Regions from separate parts of the Paenibacillus sp. FSL E2-0190 genome, predicted to be linked through region 1. Evidence: predicted binding sites of a transcription regulator. Region 1 holds the regulator's gene; each other region holds the start of a gene.
What was found. Region 1 encodes Rex, which represses fermentation and respiration genes when NADH is low (regulators of the CRP and FNR family bind a similar motif). Its sites were predicted from a motif close to TTGTGAAATATTTCACAA; they were not measured.
Positions count from the first base shown of each region.

Region 1 (3,572 bases):
AAGCGATAAAATTGATAATAATACCGACCGCTCTGTTTATAAAAAAGCTGCCAAGCATACTCTCCGTTATATACTCCCGGCAGCAAGCGTTCAATCGTTATGTCCGGAAGATCAGCTTTGATAATGCCGCGTATTTGGGCTTCCGAGGTTCCTTTACTTAGTTCCTCAGCAAACACTGCGTCGTCGCCTTCAGCAAATTTTCCATCTACCGTAAAGCGGACCCAGACCATAAGAGCAGTCCCGGCTTCATTTTTTCCTGTTAAAACCCAGTACACTGCATTTTCATCCCAAACCGATTTTTGTGCTTTAGTTACCTCTGTTAGACCCGCTCTGGTTTTGGCAACATCCTTAGCGATATCACGCTCGTTCCATTGATCTTTCATAATATAGGCATAGAACTGGATAAGTCCAAACCCCAGGAGCAGAATCAGAACTGACCCCAGGAGGATCCATTTTTTCCTTTTCTTCAAGGTACAGCTCCCTTTCTAGTAATATATCTTTTTTGATTATATAACACACCCGCGCGTTTATCCAAAATTTCATAATTTTCTAGCTTTCCCAGCCTTAAAAATACACAAAAGGCCGCAACTTTTGCTAAAAGCAAAAAGTCGCAGCCTATTATTTATTCGTTATTCTCCAGACTTAACGCTTCAATAAACCTTCGAAGGCTTCTTGCGCTTTACGCCGGATAGCTTCCTCATCCAGGGTTAAGCATTGTCCATGCTTGATGACCTGTTTACCATTCACCCACACATGCTCAACATCCTTAGCGCTAGCAGAGTAAACTGCATGAGACAACAGATCTGTGTGTGGCAGCAAATGCGGCTGATCGATATCAATAGCAATGAAATCTGCTTTCATCCCTACAGCAAGTCTGCCTACATTATTTAAAAAGATGGACTGCACGCCATATTCTGTAGCCATACGCAGAGCCTCTGGAGCTGGAACAGCCGTTGGATCACCGCTGACACCCTTATGAATGAGAGCTGCAAGCCGCATCTCTTCAAACATATCCAAGTTATTGTTGCTTGCCGCGCCATCCGTGCCAAGAGACACCTTCACACCAGCTTTTAGAAGATCAGTAACCCGAGCCACTCCGCTAGCCAGCTTCAAATTACTGCCCGGATTATGAGATACACCCACATTATGGCGAGCCAAGATCTCAATCTCTTCATCATTTAAATGAACACCATGTGCAACTATCGAGGGACGTGTGAACATGCCAAGCTTCTCTAAGTGAGCTACAGGACGCAACCCGTAATCCGCCACATTTTGTTCCACTTCACGTTTCGTTTCGGACATATGCGTATGCATCGGTAAATCCAGATCATGCGCTGCCTGCACGAACTTAACCAGGAAGTCCGGAGGGCAAGTATAAGGGGCGTGCGGCGAGATCATAGTAGTAATTCTACCTTCAGCCTTTCCATGCCAGTTACGGGCAAAAGAAATCGCTTCCGCAAGCTTGTGATTCTGTACATCCTCTGGACATAACCCGATCACACCACGCATCAATACGGAACGGATACCTGATAACTCAGCTACCTCGGCTACTCGGTCCATATGATCATACATATCGAGGAAGGTCGTAGTTCCACCCTTCAGCATTTCCAATACAGATAAGGAGGTTCCCCAGTATACATCATCACCGGTGAACTTTTCCTCCATTGGCCACATCTTCTCCTGAAGCCACACTTGTAGCGCTAAATCATCTCCATATCCACGCAGCAAAGACATCGCCGCATGACCATGTGTGTTTACAAGTCCAGGCATGAACAGCAGACGGCTGCCATCAACCACTTGCACTCCAGCTTCCATCTGAGGCTCTTCTTTTCCTATGTAAGTGATTAAATCATCTTCAATAGTCATATATCCACTCAGAACCGGCTCATCCGTTCCCGGAGTCAGAAAATACCCGCCCTTAATTATCGTTTTATTGTTGTTCATGTTCGCTTTCTTCCTTTCCATCCCGCAAGTAATAAGCAAGACTTTGCAGATCAGTTGTAAAATCAGCTGCATGCACCCGGATATTCGGTGGTGTCTTCAGAATCACAGGGGCAAAGTTCAAAATCGCTTCAATCCCAGAAGAAATGAGAATATCTGCTACATTTTGAGCTTCTGAATCAGGTACGGTAATAATGGCAATGCGAATACCTTGCTCACGAATCGTGCTGCCTAGTTCATCCATCGGTTGCACAGTAAGGGAGTTGATCTTACGTCCAACCTTAGGAGCGTACGAATCAAATATAGCCGTGATTTTCATAGTATCTTTAAGATATGCATTGTAATTAGACAAGGCATGTCCGAGATTACCTGCTCCAACTAAAGCTACATTAAGCTGTTGATCCAGCTTCAGGATATGACGGATTTTCTCAATAAGATACGTTACATCATAGCCGATACCTTTTCTGCCGAAGTCACCAAAATATGCTAAATCCTTACGAATCTGTGCGGGATTAAGATCAAGCTTTTGTCCAAGTTCCTGAGAGGAAACTGTTAATATTTCGCGATTCTGGAGATCATTCAAAAAACGCAAGTACACAGGTAATCTGCGAACAACGGCTTCTGATATTTTATCCGATTTCATATTTTTCCTCCTAAAAATAGTAATGTTCTTGTGAAAATCCATATTCAAACGTCTACCTCTCCTTATTAAGGACGGTACTGTAACACACCGCCCTTAAGGATAAGGAGGAGCTAAACTGAAGACGAGCGTTTTAAGAAGCGCCGCCATCCTCTAGCCATTCCGCTATGCGTGGGACCATTTGATCAGTAAGCATATGCTCCATTTTGGGACCAGGCAATGAATAAAGGAAATACTTCCCGTAATGAGATTCAATAACCCTTGTATCATAAACAATAACTATTCCGCGATCCTGCGCCGTGCGAACCAGTCTTCCGAATCCCTGCTTAAAACGAATAACCGCTTGAGGAACAGATAATTTCATGAACGGATTCTTCTTCTGGGCCTGTAATAACTCCGACTTTGCTTCCGCCAACGGGTGATTCGGCGGTTGAAATGGAAGTCTCACGATGGCCAGGCAAGTCAGTGCTTCACCTGGAATATCTACACCTTCCCAGAAGCTGCTCGTCCCCAGCAATACGGATGCTGCACTGTCCTGAAAGCGGCGGATCAGCTTGCTCCGGCTGCCACCTTCTACGCCTTGACCAAGCACCGTAATCTCTTGTGAGGCTAAAGCCTCTTTAAGCGGATCATATACCTGACGCAGCATTTTATAAGAAGTAAACAGAACCAGCATCCGCCCACGTGTTGTTTTAGCAGCTTCCGATAATGACTGTACGAGTGTATCGACAAATCGAGCATCGCCCACACTGCCCTTCACACTAGGAAAATCACGCGGTATAACTAACAGTGCCTGCTCGCGATACTTAAAGGGAGAAGGAAGAAGTGAGGTCATTAGACGTCCTTCTTCCGCAGCTTCGTTAAGTCCGAGATTATCAATCATAAATTGAAAAGACTTATCTACAGACAGCGTCGCCGAGGTAAGCACGATGCTTTTTTTCTTATCGAAGAACAACTCTTTAAGCTGGCTGCTAACATCCACAGGGACGGC
Region 1 covers NZ_CP150306.1:4,706,979-4,710,550, forward strand. Annotated here, with positions in the region: gene NST25_RS20750 (DUF5590 domain-containing protein) at 1-470, opposite strand, end outside; gene NST25_RS20755 (amidohydrolase) at 643-1,944, opposite strand; gene NST25_RS20760 (redox-sensing transcriptional repressor Rex) at 1,931-2,584, opposite strand; gene dinG (ATP-dependent DNA helicase DinG) at 2,715-3,572, opposite strand, start outside.

Region 2 (3,572 bases), 3.1 Mb from region 1:
GATGTTTGAAATCAAGGTCTTTACCTGTTTTCGCATAATCATTTACTTTATTAATCGTTTCTTTCAAAGTGTTCACGTCAATTTTAAAGAAATCAGCCGCCTCTTCAATCGTATCGGCTTTAAAGAGCAAGCCTTGTTTAACGAGTTGATCGTATTCGTCTTGATGAACTTCGATCGTTTTACCAATATCCTCAATGCCTTGATTCCATAATTGATACGTATATCCACCCGTTTGGGCAAGAATTGCTTTAGAAATAACGTCACGACGTTCTAATTCCTCAACGAAGCGCTTGCCTTCTTGGTTAATCAGGATCGCACCATCGAAGCGGGAGTCTGCAACCAGGGAAATAACACCTGTCTCAGGATTACAGATTGGATACGTTTGAATACTCTCCATGTTTGTCAGTTTGGCGCCAATCGTTTCTGCCATAACGATACCGTCACCTGTAGATCCTGGTGTATCGGTAGTCATATATTTTTCATCCATTGTAGGGTTATACTTCTTACGCATCTCTACATTGGATCCAAAACCACCGGTAGCGATGATGACGCCTTTGTTCGCATGGAATGTGATCTTGTCGCCAGTACCCGAAGTCGCAGTTACACCTGTTACTTTGCCGCTTTCGTCCTTCAGCAAGGTTTCGGCTTTCATATTCGTTTTGATCGTGATTTGATCAGCGTCTGTTTTGGCTTTTAACTTAGTAATCAATTCAACACCTGTATGACCTACAGGAATCAACGCACGTTTTCTGGAATGGCCACCAAATTGGAACAGATGATCAGGTAAGAACTCTACCTTGATATCATCGCGCAGCCATTCGGCAGATGCTAGAGCATTGTCGGCAAGAATACGAACCATCTTTGGATCCCCGAGGTTGTCTCCGCCTTTCATCGTATCATTATAGAACAAGTCAGCCGTGTCATCTGTGATGCCAAGAGCACGTTCAACCCAGTTGTCAGGCGCATTCATCTCACCACCGGAAATCAATGTGTTGCCGCCAACAGCTGGCATTTTCTCGAGCAGAACTACATTAGCTCCAGCGCTCTTCGCTTCGATAGCCGCACTAAAGCCAGCACCCCCGGCACCGATGACGACAACATCATAGGTTTGCTCGACTTCTTCTTTGTCTTTGCTTCCACTGACTGCAGCGCCAGCGACAAGGGTAAGTCCAGACTTCGTAATTGCATCTTGAATGGCTTCGAGATATCCTTTGCTTGTAACTGTAGATCCGCTAATGGCATCAACTTTTGCGCTGTTAGTTGCCATGGCCTCTTGCTTGAGCTGCGTATAAACAGGTTCTGCAAGTACTTCATTTTCCTTATGCTCTGTCACTTTAATGTCAGTGATCTTGTTATCTAATAAGGAGACTTGTACTTTAATATCGCCATGTTTACCTTGCCCAACTCCTTCAAAGACTTGAACTCCGTTTGCATCTGCAGCGGGTTCTGCATCTTTACTGCCGCAAGCAGCAAGCGTGAACATAAGACTGAGGACTAGTAGAATAGATAACAGCTTTTTCGTGTGAGTTCGCATAATATCTCCTTCATTCTGTTGTGAATTGGTTACATACACTAGGGAGAGGAAGATTTGCTAGGCAAATCCTTTATCTCTAGCCTAGACATGAATGTTATTTCATGTGAAAATATGCACAAGACCTATTATAGATTTAGTACAGCATTATGTATTTGCACAGATTAGTGTTTTTTTGTCTTTTTCGGGCATGTAAGAAACGGATATTGTGAAGGGCTATGATTACAATGAAATCAATTCACTTAAAAATTACGTTAATCGCAGGAGGCTGCTTCTTGCTGCTGTTCGTTGCATTGCTTGTAACAATATATTTGGAGATGAACCATACGGTTGTCCCTTTGAATAAGAACTTAACGCAGCAAGTGGTTACTGCACGCAGCGACCAGATTGATTATTGGTTTAATCAGCGCATTGGAGAGATAGACATGCTTGCTTCTCTAGCTTCGGACCATCAGTGGACACGAGATGAATTGCTGCAAGAGTTCGATAAGTTCGAGGCGAAGAAGAAAGTAGAGTACGAATCCATACGCGTGGTGGATATTCACGGAAATTCCTGGTCAGCAAGGGACAAGCCTTTTTCGATACTAAACCGACCCTACTATCGAAAACTGCTGAATTCAGATTCCAATTATGTGGTAAGCAATCCGATCGTATCCAAAGCGAATGCAGCCGAAATCGTCGTCATTCTTTATCGCGTGAATCCATCGGTGAATGATGAGGTAGCTTATATTGCCGCAGCCGTCTCCGTCAAGAAGATGAGGGAGATTGCTCAAGATGTAATGCTATATGACCAGTCAGGCCAGCTTATCGTCGATTGCAGAGAGCTGGGTGAAGAAGATGGAGCGGAGGATACAGCAGATAAGAAGAACATGAGTGTATTTGAGGCTCCAATTCAAAATGTGGAAGGCTGGAAGTTAGTACTCAAAGTACCGAATTCAAGTCTATCGTTAGCGGTGATCAAAACCCAGCGGACTGCATTGCTGGTAGGCGTTCTTATCGGTAGTGCGTTTATCGTCTTTCTGGTGCTGCTTGCTTCTTCCATTATTCGTCCAATTCAGTCGCTTCGCCAGGTAATGGAAAATGTGCAGAACGGCAACCAAACCATACGAGCAGATGTTACGCGCTCGGATGAGATCGGCGATCTTGGACGAAGCTTCAATGACATGCTTGTTCAATTATACGCTGTGGAGCAGGACCGAAAGGAGATGGAACTCAGACTGATTCATGAGCAGATCAAGCCGCACTTTTTATACAACACATTGGATACGATCCAGTGGATGGCAACGGAACATGGAGCAGACAATGTGGTGGAGATGGTGGAAGCGCTTAGCGCGTATTTCCGATTAGGGCTTGGCACAGGCAGTCCATACATTCTGCTTGATCAGGAGTTGTACCATGTCGAGAGTTATCTTCATATTCAAGGTGTGCGATATGAGGAGATTCTGGACTACGAGCTTCGATATGATGAAAAGCTTGATCAGTGCCAAGTCGTTCGCTTCATGCTGCAGCCTTTGGTGGAAAATGCGATTTATCACGGGATTAAGCCACTTGGGGATCAAAAGTGCAAAATTTCGATTACAGCATATAAACAGGCCGATTATTTGGTCATTAAGGTTGAAAATAATGGGGTTATGATTCCGGAAGAGAAGCTTGAGCAGATAAATCAAGCCCTTCTTGATGATACATATGATCGTTCTGCCACAGGCTTTGGGCTATACAGTGTAAACCATCGCATTCGACTAGCTTACGGAGTGCCATATGGCCTTGCAGTGAAGAGCGAAGATGGCATTACCGTTATGGTCATTCGAATACCTTTGGACGGGGAGTGGAATGAAGATGTGGAAGATTGTCATCGTCGATGATGAAACGATCATTCGCAAAGGCTTGCGACAATACATTGAGGAGAGTCCGTATCTTTTTGAGGTTGCAGGAGAAGCGAAAAGTGCAAACGAAGCATTGAATATGGTGGAGGAAGCCCCACCACATGTATGTCTTGTGGACATCAACATGCCGAATATGAATGGGCTCGATCTGATGAACA
Region 2 covers NZ_CP150306.1:790,404-793,975, forward strand. Annotated here, with positions in the region: gene NST25_RS03440 (flavocytochrome c) at 1-1,534, opposite strand, end outside; gene NST25_RS03445 (histidine kinase) at 1,807-3,393, shown strand; gene NST25_RS03450 (response regulator) at 3,368-3,572, shown strand, end outside.
Region 2: NST25_RS03440 (flavocytochrome c) is a predicted target of Rex. The motif match lies at 1,636-1,653, and genes of this name have one in related genera.

Region 3 (3,572 bases), 300 kb from region 1:
AAAGAAGAAGCTGCCAAACTTACTAGCGGCGCTATGAACGTTGATAAATGTGCGGTTAATCCAGCAATCGTTGGACAATCCGCAGTGAAAATTGCTGAAATGTGCGGCATTCAAGTTCCTGCCGGCACTAAGATTCTGGTAGCAGAACTTGAAGGTGTAGGCACTAAATATCCATTGTCCGCTGAAAAATTGAGTCCTGTGCTTGCTTGCTACAAAGTTAAAAACGCAGATCAAGGTATTGAACGCGCAGCACAAGTTGTTGAATTTGGTGGTATGGGCCATAGTTCGGCTATCCACTCCAACAACGAAGAAGTAATCATGAAGTTCTCTAACCGTCTGCAAACAGGACGTATTCTCGTTAACTCGCCTTCCACTCATGGTGCGATCGGCGATATCTATAACACTAACATCCCTTCGTTGACGCTGGGCTGCGGATCTTATGGTCGTAACTCCGTGTCGCAAAACGTTACAGCAATCAATTTGATCAACGTGAAAAGGGTGAATCGTCGTACCGTGAATATGCAATGGTTTAAAGTACCTGACAAGATCTATTTCGAAAAAGGCGCTACTCAGTACCTGACCAAAATGCCTGATATCACACGTGTCGCAATTATCACTGACCCAATGATGGTTAAGCTTGGATATGTTGAGAGAGTTGAACATTACCTGCGTCAACGCCAAACTCCTGTAGCGATCGAAGTGTTCTCGGAAGTTGAACCAGATCCATCGACAACTACAGTTGAAAAAGGTACAGCAATGATGAACAGATTCCAACCGGACTGCATCATCGCACTTGGCGGTGGTTCCCCAATGGATGCTGCAAAAGGAATGTGGTTATTCTATGAACATCCAGACGCTGACTTTAACGGTCTGAAACAAAAATTCATGGATATCCGTAAACGGGTTTACAAATTCCCTAAACTTGGAAACAAAGCTAAGTTTGTAGCGATTCCAACTACTTCGGGTACGGGTTCGGAAGTAACATCTTTCGCAGTTATTACCGATAAAACAACTGAACAACACACTAAATATCCTTTGGCTGACTACGAGCTAACTCCAGACGTAGCTATCATTGATCCAGAGTTCGTATATAGCTTGCCAAAAACTGCTGTAGCTGATACAGGTATGGACGTATTGACACATGCCATCGAAGCTTATGTATCTGTTATGGCGAGTGACTACACGGATGGTCTGGCAATTAAAGCAATCCAATTGGTATTCCAATACCTTGAAAAATCGGCTCTTGAAGGCGACAGAGTTGCCCGTGAAAAAATGCATAACGCATCAACACTTGCTGGTATGGCCTTTGCTAATGCTTTCCTGGGTATTAACCACAGCTTGGCGCATAAATGGGGCGGTCAATATCACACTGCTCACGGTCGTACTAATGCGATCCTTATGCCACACGTTATTCGTTACAATGCTAAGAAACCTACGAAGTTCGCTTCGTTCCCTAAATATTCACACTTCGTAGCTGACGAGCGTTATGCAGAAATCGCCCGTATTCTGGGATTGCCAGCTCGCACAACTGAAGAAGGTGTAACTAGCCTGATCAATGCTATTCGCGACATGAACAAAAAACTGGGTATCGAAGAATCCTTCCAACAATTGGGCTTTGATCCTAAGGATTTTGAATCCCATGTAGATTACTTGGCTGACCGTGCATTTGAAGATCAATGTACAACTGCCAATCCTAAGCTGCCGCTGGTATCTGAACTCGCAGATGTATATCGTAATGCTTTCTACGGAAGATTTGATAATTAATATTTGGTTAAGTAGATAATAGGATGGTTGTGGATTAGATATGAGTGACAAATATCACCGGAAAGGTGATATTTGTCACAGTCTATTTATAGAAAATAAACTAAAATGTTTATATAAACAACGGTCCCATATATGGAACAATGATTGTGAATTTTCGAACAACCATATTTTTCTTGGGATCACGAGACACGGGATCAACCTTCAAGCCCGCGATCTCTACAAATATAATATAAATATAGATGGAGGGATTTAGCATGTCGGTGATTGAAAAAGATGTACAAGAAGTGAAATCCGGTTGGAGAAGTTTTGCAAAAGGTAAATGGTCCAGAAAAGTTGACGTTAACAACTTTATCGCAAGCAACATTAAGCCTTATGAAGGAAGCGAAGAATTCCTCGTAGGACCTACTAGTAACACAACTGAACTGTGGAAGATTATTTCCCAATTGAGCAAGGAAGAAAGAGAAAGAGGCGGCGTATGGGATGTTTCCCTAGATACTGTCTCCACAATCACTTCACATGCTCCAGGCTACATTGACAAGGACAAGGAACAAATTGTAGGCGTACAGACTGATGCTCCTTTTAAACGTTCCATCCAGCCATTCGGCGGGATCAAGATGATGGTTGATGCTACGAAGGCTTATGGCTTCGAGCTTCCACAAAACATCGTTGACATGTTTACGAACATTCGCAAAACGCATAACCAAGGCGTATTTGATGCATATACACCAGACATGAGAGCTGTGCGTAAATCCGGCGTAATTACAGGTCTTCCTGATGCTTACGGACGCGGACGCATCATCGGCGACTACCGCCGCATTGCTCTGTACGGTATTGATTTCCTCATTAAAGACAAAAAACAACAACAAACTGAGCTTGAAGTAGATTCCATGACTGAAGATATCATTCGTTTGCGTGAAGAGCTGTCCGAACAAATTCGTGCACTTGGCGAATTGAAAGAAATGGCAGCTGCTCATGGTATGGATATTTCCAGACCAGCGACCAACTTCAAAGAAGCTACTCAATGGGTATACTTCGGATATCTGGCAGCAGTTAAAGAGCAAAATGGTGCGGCGATGTCCCTGGGCCGTGTGTCCTCTTTCCTGGACATCTATGCAGAACGCGATATTGCTGAAGGTACTTTGACTGAAGAACAAGTACAAGAAATCGTCGATCATTTCGTAATGAAACTGCGTATCGTGAAATTCTTGCGTACACCTGACTATAATGATCTGTTCTCCGGCGACCCAACATGGGTAACTGAATCCATCGGTGGTATGGCTGAAGACGGAACAACTCGTGTTACTAAGAACAGCTTCCGTTTCTTGAACACCCTGTACAACTTGGGTCCAGCTCCGGAACCAAACTTAACTGTACTGTGGTCCGAAAAATTGCCTGAAGCCTTCAAAAAATATTGTGCTAAGGTTTCCATCGAAACTAGTGCAATTCAGTATGAAAATGACGATGTAATGCGTCCATACTGGGGTGAAGATTATGCGATTGCTTGCTGCGTATCTCCAATGCGTATCGGTAAACAAATGCAGTTCTTCGGTGCTCGTGCCAACCTGGCAAAAGCATTACTGTATGCTATCAATGGTGGTGTGGATGAAAAATCCGGAGCACAAGTTGGACCGGAATTCCCAGCGATCACTTCTGAATATCTGGATTATGACGAAGTAATGAAACGTTTCAAACCGATGATGGAGTGGTTGGCTAAGACTTATGTTAACACTTTGAACATCATTCACTATATGCATGACAAATATTCTTACGAACGTATCGAAATGGCGCTGCATGACCGTGACATTCTG
Region 3 covers NZ_CP150306.1:5,004,751-5,008,322, reverse strand. Annotated here, with positions in the region: gene adhE (bifunctional acetaldehyde-CoA/alcohol dehydrogenase) at 1-1,764, shown strand, start outside; gene pflB (formate C-acetyltransferase) at 2,019-3,572, shown strand, end outside.
Region 3: pflB (formate C-acetyltransferase) is a predicted target of Rex. The motif match lies at 1,909-1,926, and genes of this name have one in related genera.

Region 4 (3,572 bases), 2.3 Mb from region 1:
GATGAGTCATGAGACTGCTCAGAAGCCGGTTGTAGCAACTGGAAATGTTGCCCCAAGCAGTAGTGATCCATTTGACCGGATTATTCAAGCTGCTGCCACGGTTCGCCCTGCAGTAGTAAGTATTATCAATCATAAAGAAGATAATGAAGAATTAAACATTCTGGATGAGTCTGCACTAGGCTCAGGAGTGATCTATAAAAAGACAGGGAATAAAGCATTTATCATTACCAATAATCATGTCATTGAAGACTCCGGTAATCTCGAAGTAGTTACAGTGAACGGAGAGACTCGTAAGGCAACACTCGTTGGAACGGATAAAGTAAGCGACATTGCGGTACTCTCTATTGATGCCAAAGGAATCGATACCATCGCGCAGCTCGGTGATTCCTCTAAGCTTCGTCTAGGTGAAACGGTCATTGCTATCGGTAATCCGCTAGGACTTGGTGATACATTGACCTCGGGGATTGTTAGCTATACTGAACGGATGGTTCCCGTATCCCTTAATCAGGATGGAGTATATGACTGGGAACAAGAAGTGATACAGACCGATGCGGCGATTAATGAAGGAAACAGTGGCGGCGCATTAGTGGATCTGGATGGCAAGGTCATTGGAATTAACACAATGAAGATTTCAGATACGGGTGTAGAGGGTCTGGGTTTTGCAATTCCTGCGAATCATGTGATAGATATCGCTAATGAGCTGGCTGAAAAAGGACATATTGCCCGTTCGTACTTGGGTGTATATTCAGTTGATTTGAACAATCCGTACGTTCCACTAGCAGAAGATCAACGCAATGAATTGAACCTGCCGAACAGTGTTAAGGATGGAGTAGTTGTTCTAGAAGCCGTTGGCCCTGCGAAGGAAGCTGGACTGCAATTCAATGATGTCATTACCAAATTTAATGATCAATCAATCATATCTACCCTTTCTCTTCGCAAGTACTTATATAATCATACGAAGATCGGTGATGATCTGAAAATTACTTATTATCGAAACGGCGAGGCCAAACAGGCAACAGTTAAACTTCTTGAAAAACCACAGGAATAATATGCTGGAAGTCGGTATATAATGATATAGCAGTTACGACAAGTAGAGCGGACTACCCCTTCGATTCCGAGGGGGTACCTTCTTGAAAAAACGGATAAAAGTAACGTTTTTGGAAAAGCTATTTTTCTAAAACCATGATAATTATGCCAGAAAAAGGATCTATTTAGGGAATAAACACTAAGTGGCAGCCCTTACATTGGAAGGTAATACTTATTAGGGCAAAACCGGATATATTCGGATGCTTGCTTGCCTTTGCTAATCAGGTGTGGTAATATGATATCAATCATACATTTAGTCCCTAATTCTCGCATTGAAAAGGGCTGTCATATTTGGTAATACAACCTTTTTCAATGTGTGAATTTTTTCTTTGTTTGAAGATAAAAAGAACATATTAATTTAAATTTGTGGAGGTAACACACATGCAAACAGGTACAGTTAAATGGTTCAACGCAGAAAAAGGATTCGGATTTATCGAAGTTGAAGGCGGAAGCGACGTATTCGTTCACTTCAGCGCAATCACTGGCGACGGCTTCAAAACTTTGGACGAAGGCCAACGCGTTGAATTCAACGTTGTTCAAGGCAACCGTGGACCACAAGCCGAAAACGTTGTAAAACTGTAATAATAGAAGAAACCGTCCCAGCTTGTGAAAGTTGGGACGGTCTTTTTATATCTAGTTACTCACTATTGACTTACAGGATGGGAGGAACGGCAATGAACTACCGGAAGAAACCTTTGGAAGAAATACCGGAAGAAAATACCGCAATTTGGGCATGTACCAATGAGGGATGCAACGGATGGATGAGGGATAATTTCGCATTTGAACATGCGCCTTCTTGCCGTCTATGTGACTCTCCAATGGTTCGCAGCACGAAGATGCTACCCCAATTGCTTAATTCGAATGGCGATCTCAAATCGCTGAAGAAGGGTATTTCCATCTAACCAATACCTAAATGAGTCAAGCATTTAATAGAACGACGAACCACTCAAGACGGGTAAACCGTCTTATTTTTTTTGCTTTCTTTATGCTAAATTGTGATCTTTGTCACAAATCATTTGAATTTCACCGTTAAATGACTATCTTTATGTGACATTTATCACAAAAAGAAGTTTAAATTTTTGACAGAATATAATTAACGAAAAGGGGAGAAGGAAGGGACAAATATGGATACAGTAATGCTGTCGCGTATACAATTTGCGTCGACGACAATATTCCACTATTTCTTTGTACCGGTATCAATCGGACTAGCGCTCTTGATTGCAATCATGGAGACAATGTACGTTAGAAAAGGTAATGAAGAGTACAAAAAAATGGCGCAGTTCTGGGGAAAGCTATTCCTCATCAATTTTGCAGTAGGGGTAGTTACAGGAATCTTGCAGGAATTTCAGTTCGGGATGAACTGGTCCGATTATTCACGTTTTGTGGGTGATGTATTCGGGGCTCCACTTGCAGTTGAGGCATTGGCAGCCTTTTTCCTGGAGTCTACTTTTATTGGGATATGGATATTCGGCTGGGATAAGGTGTCCAAGCGAGTACATTTACTGTCCATCTGGCTGGTAGCGTTCGGTACGATGTTATCTGCATTCTGGATTCTAGCGGCTAACTCTTTTATGCAGCATCCTGTGGGTTTTGAGATAAATAATGGACGTGCAGAAATGAATGATTTCTTCGCGCTTATTACGAACGGACAATTGCTGGTTGAATTCCCACACACCGTACTGGCTGCTTATGCAACAGGTGCTTTTCTTGTAACTGGTATTAGTGCTTATAAAATATTGAAGAAACAAGAGGTTTCTTTCTTTAAGAAGTCTTTTCAGATTGCAGCCATCGTAGGGATTATTTCTTCTATTGGTGTAGCTGTTGCTGGTCACGCCCAAGCGCAATATTTGGTTGAAACTCAACCAATGAAAATGGCAGCTTCCGAAGGACTGTGGGGTAAGAGTGGTGACCCAGCACCTTGGACCGTATGGGCAAACATTGATCCAAAAAATCAAATTAGTAGTGGAGAATTTCAAATTCCTTATATGCTGAGTTTCCTTTCATACAGTAAATTTTCCGGTGAAGTTAAAGGTATGCTTGAGCTGCAAGCGGAGTATGAGCAAACCTATGGCCCCGGTGACTATATTCCACCTGTACGTACGACATTCTGGAGTTTCCGGATCATGGTTCTAGCAGGAACGTTAATGATTGTATTGGGAATGTACGCTATGTACTTAATGTGGCGCAAAAAAATGGACCGTCCGAACACTTGGTTTATGCGGTTTATGTTATGGGGCTTGTTGCTTCCTCCGATTGCGAATACAGCCGGTTGGGTTATGACCGAATTCGGGCGTCAGCCATGGACGGTATTCGGACTGATGACAACGGAAGACAGTGTGTCGCCTAATATTACAAGTGGTCAAGTTCTGTTCTCCGTGATTTCTTTTACAACGATTTATTTAATTCTAGGATTAGTGTTGGTCGGATTGTTTATTAAAGTGATTAAAAAAGGTCCTTATGCAATGGATAACGATCACGGCGATTCG
Region 4 covers NZ_CP150306.1:6,968,334-6,971,905, reverse strand. Annotated here, with positions in the region: gene NST25_RS30630 (trypsin-like peptidase domain-containing protein) at 1-1,048, shown strand, start outside; gene NST25_RS30625 (cold-shock protein) at 1,468-1,668, shown strand; gene NST25_RS30620 (cold-shock protein) at 1,761-1,988, shown strand; gene NST25_RS30615 (cytochrome ubiquinol oxidase subunit I) at 2,211-3,572, shown strand, end outside.
Region 4: NST25_RS30615 (cytochrome ubiquinol oxidase subunit I) is a predicted target of Rex. The motif match lies at 2,132-2,149, and genes of this name have one in related genera.